Regions from separate parts of the Planococcus sp. S3-L1 genome, predicted to be linked through region 2. Evidence: riboswitches for the same ligand, from Rfam matches in the RefSeq annotation. Region 2 holds a riboswitch; the other holds the start of a gene.
The links. A riboswitch is a leader RNA that binds a small molecule or an ion and turns the genes downstream of it on or off. The one in region 2 is predicted to bind thiamine pyrophosphate.

Region 1 (2,207 bases), on a different contig from region 2:
CATCGTTTCAGAAAGAAAGGCAGCACCCGGCTTGCGGATAATATACATGCAGATTATTGATACAATAAACCAAATACCGAACATCCATTCATAAGCAAGTGGTCCAATTACAGCTGCCCAAATATTCGCTGCGTGAACAAACAATAAATAGACGATGCCGAAAACGACCGCAAATAACGACATCAATACCACTTCTTTTAATTTCCACGACTTCAACATATTATGCACCTCCATGAGATGGACTATTGATGCTCATGGATATGGTCATGACCAAATGGCGATGTTTATCAGAGCGGGCATTGGTGAATGCTTCTTCATAAAAATCGAATACCTCATGAATATCGCCATGAATACCGCTTACGTAATGCATGGAATCGTTGAAAACGCCTTGATGTTTAGCGCGCTCGACTTCACGGTAAATTACTGTCATGTAATCTGGATTGTTCATCGGGTATAGCGCAAATTGTGAAGATACGTATTGTTGTGTGTTGTCGGTATTTACTAGCACATCGTCTTTTTCTAAATAGACATCACCTGACGAATCACCAGGACAACCAATTGAAAAAGTGCCGGACAGTGCGACATGTTCGCCTGTCTTTGCCGTATGCAAGGCTAGAACTTTAGCGACATTAAAGACGTGAACTTGCTTGCCTCGTATTACTGTAGAGACGTCGTCCGTATGCATCCAAACGTTCGATGTGTCGGTATCGTTTAACGCCCTTTTAATTACTTTGATAAAATCGCCAGTCATCGGATGCAGTGAAAAGCGAAATCCGACGATGGGGTTTGTGCCGCATTGCAGTGAGTCCATGAATAATTCCTCCTTAAAAATGTGCACAAAAAAGACCGCATCCGTGAAGATGCAGCCATAGTCTACAAATAATTAATAAAAGAAATTATTTCAGAAATGCGCCGCACTTCCTCACGCAGGTATTATCCTGATCGAGTTTTGAGGGATCGAAGCTTGCGCTTGCATCTCAGCCAAAGTGGGCACCCCTAGTGCAGAAAACGGTATGCGGTTTTTGTGTTCGGGTTGTTCCCGATGAGTTTAGTGTAGAGGAAGTGACTGAGGAAGTAAAGAGGGGATTTGGAGACAGTAGAAGTGGCGAGAGGGGTTGAGAAAGAGAGACAGGTGAAAGTCGCTCCGATCGCTTTGGGCATGGCTCTCGCACTAAGTCAGAAAAGAACACCTGTCTCAGTGCTTCGCCGAGCCCGTGACCGCGCCTCGCTTGGTGAGTTGACAGTAGGGGAGAAGTAAAGTTAGTTTTTTGTGATTTCTCATGAGCTTATAGTTTGTAATAGCTTGCGAAAATCCTTCAAAGCTTTTACGAATGTTTTTTGCAAATGAAATATCGGGCAACATCATACGTAGCTTTTCGATAGGATAGTATTAGTAAAAATGAAAATCACAAGATTACTTTGCTTAATACTTGTATAAAATGGAAGAACTGCACTGTGAAATGGAATTGGAATAAGACAAGCATCATTCTTCTATATTCTCATGAAAAGCTTATGAAGATGGACCTCCCCAAAGTGGAGTTGGCCTCGTATTGGTTTAAAGAATGGACAGCTGAATTAAACGGGAAATAGCCAGCAAAGACTGGTGTTTGAATGTAACTTAAGTGCAGTTAAGTTACATTCAAATTGGTCAGGAAGTAACGAGTTGGAACTTTTAAAAAGAGTTTAGTAGCTTGAGAGAATTTTTGCATGAGCAATCAAATCGATTACAAGACAAGATATAGTAGCTTTACACTAGTGCCAAACAAAGAGAATGAGCTAGAGCATCAATTAAGCTGCTTTTTTAATATCTGAATGTAACTTAATGTGAATTATGTTACATTCACTTTCTTTTCTATGGCTCTTCAATAAGTCGCCGGTAGCCAATGTTTTTTCAGTTCGTCAAACGTTCCTTCACCCTAAAAAATGATATACTTTAAAAAAAGAAATAAATAATTTTATTTTAAAGTTAGGGGTGAAACTAATGAGTGGTATTATGCCGAAAAAAAGAGCGTCTGAACACGGACTGAAGCCCGGAAAAAAAGCAAAAAGACGGGTACGTGTTTCGCAGCAACGACAATTGAGCATCCCCAAAGATTTTTACCTGGCTCTTGGACTCACCGATGAAGCCGTCATGGAATTTACGGGGACAGAGATCATCATCCGGCCTGCCACATTCGAAGAAGTCGATTTCTCTGCAGATATTTTAC
Region 2 (2,207 bases):
AGCAATAGCTGTAGAGTTGATCAAACAAGAGGTACAGGAAATGAACCTTGATATTTCTCCACATCTTATAGGAGAAACAACCTCGGAAGAATTTGAAAAACTTCCTCCAGCGAATACAAAAGATGAAGGTGGAAAGCAAGTGCGTGCGTATGCTATCGCTCAAGCTGAAAAACTAGATATGTCACCCGAAGAATTCCAAAAGCAATATGGTAAAAAAATTAATGAACAAAATGCTTATATCAATACGTATCTTGAAGAGAAACTAGGGGGAGGAAACGTTAATGATCTAACATGGATGGAGGAATTTGGGGAAGACTATAATAGGTTAGTAGAAAAATTAGTAGAGAAAAATAAAAATGACATTGACGTGTTTATTAATTAATGTTTTTGGAGAACACCATTTAGAAGTACACGTAGTTCTATACCAAACCAGCAAAAAGAATTGTATAAAGACTATAGAATTAGTAGAATCTATGATATAGTGATGTCGAAAACATAAATAAAAACACCACTAGGGGAGCCGGATATCGGCTGAGATGAGCATAAGCTCGGACCCTTTGAACCTGATCTGGATCATACCAGCGGAGGGAAGTGGCGGAACGTCTGCTATTTTCTTATCGACTGCATACGCCGCTTCCCTTTATTGGGGAGCGGCGTTTTTATTTTGTGCAAGAAAATTGACCGTGCCTGTCAGAGCTAGGCACGGAAACTAGATACAGAAAAGGAGATAGGAAAATGACATTTTGTACAGAAGTGAGAAAAGAATGTAACAGTTTATGGCAAGCAAGTTTTGATCATCCGTTTGTAAAGGGAATTGAAGATGGGACATTACCAGTCGAGATATTCCGTTTTTATGTCATGCAAGATGCTTATTATTTGTCCCATTTTGCTAAAATTCAGGCACTCGGTGCGTCTAAAGCAAAGGATATGGAAACGACGCAACGCTTTGCAATTCATGCGACACATACCAGTATAGCCGAGCTATCGTTACATGAATCATTTATGAAAATGTTAAGTGTTACGGAAAAAGACTGGTCCCAATTCGAACCTTCACCTACAGCATATGCGTACGTATCTCATATGTACCGCGCATCTGCAGGGGAATTGGCAGATGTATTAGCAGCCATATTGCCTTGTTACTGGTTGTATTACGAAATTGGTGAGCGATTGAAACATGCAAAACCGGATCATCCGATTTATGACCGGTGGATTGAGACTTACGGGTCCGAAGAATTTGGTGAACTGGTCAACGAACAAATTGAACGGATGAATCAGTTGTCAGAAGACTTGCCAGAAGCACGCCGTAAAGAATTAAAAGACCATTTCCGCAAAAGCAGTTATTATGAATTGAACTTTTGGGATCAAGCCTGGAGACAAGAATCCTGGTCTATAGAGCCAACTAAAAAAGTAGGTGTTTAACATGTTTCAACAAATAAAACAAAAAAATCCGTTGGTTCATTGCATCACAAACCACGTAGTATCGAATTTTCAAGCGAATGGTCTATTGGCAATAGGCGCTTCTCCAATAATGGGAGAAGCGCCTGAAGAAGTAGAGGAACTCGTTGAATTAGCACAGGCAGTGTCATTAAACATTGGAACTTTACACGCGGAGTCGCTGAAAAGTATGCTAATCGCTGGAAAAAAGGCAAACCAATTGGGCATCCCGGTTGTTTTAGATCCTGTTGGAGCAGGAGCAAGTAACTTCCGACTCCATGCTGTTCGAGAAATTTTAGAGACAGTTGACGTCAGCGTTCTTCGCTGCAATGCAGGAGAGCTCGCAGCTGTAGCGGGTAAAGAGTGGCAGTCTAAAGGTGTTGATGCCGGAGAGGGGCTTCTAGACGTTAAAGAGCTTGCTATGTCTACTGCGAAACAGTTGGGCTTGATTGTAGCGGTCACGGGCAAAATAGATTGTGTGACAGACGGAGACTGTGTTGATGAAATTCCTTTTGGAAGTCCGATTATGGCTTCGATTACAGGAACAGGCTGCTTACTGAGTAGCGTTGTCGCTGCAGGTCTTGCTGTTGATTCTGAAAATCCGTTAGAAACAGTGAGCGCTATTTTGCGCTATTTTGCGATTGCTGGTGAACTAGCTAGTCAAAGCGTGAGTCTCCCTGGAGATTTTCAACTTACTTTCATGAATAGACTAGCCAGTTTAACGGACGGCGAAGTCGCCGAACAAATTTATTTACAGGAGAGAGTGCTATGAC

Region 1: linked by a shared signal. The riboswitch ahead of QMF37_RS12375 (YkoF family thiamine/hydroxymethylpyrimidine-binding protein) and the one ahead of tenA (thiaminase II) in region 2 are both predicted to bind thiamine pyrophosphate.

What each region holds. Positions count from the first base shown of each region.
Region 1 covers NZ_JASISN010000013.1:10,075-12,281, reverse strand. The annotation lists gene QMF37_RS12380 (ECF transporter S component) at 1-219, opposite strand, end outside; gene QMF37_RS12375 (YkoF family thiamine/hydroxymethylpyrimidine-binding protein) at 221-811, opposite strand; TPP riboswitch at 903-1,008, opposite strand; gene QMF37_RS12370 (hypothetical protein) at 1,982-2,207, shown strand, end outside.
Region 2 covers NZ_JASISN010000001.1:32,563-34,769, forward strand. The annotation lists gene QMF37_RS00155 (hypothetical protein) at 1-382, shown strand, start outside; TPP riboswitch at 504-607, shown strand; gene tenA (thiaminase II) at 736-1,419, shown strand; gene thiM (hydroxyethylthiazole kinase) at 1,421-2,206, shown strand; gene thiD (bifunctional hydroxymethylpyrimidine kinase/phosphomethylpyrimidine kinase) at 2,203-2,207, shown strand, end outside.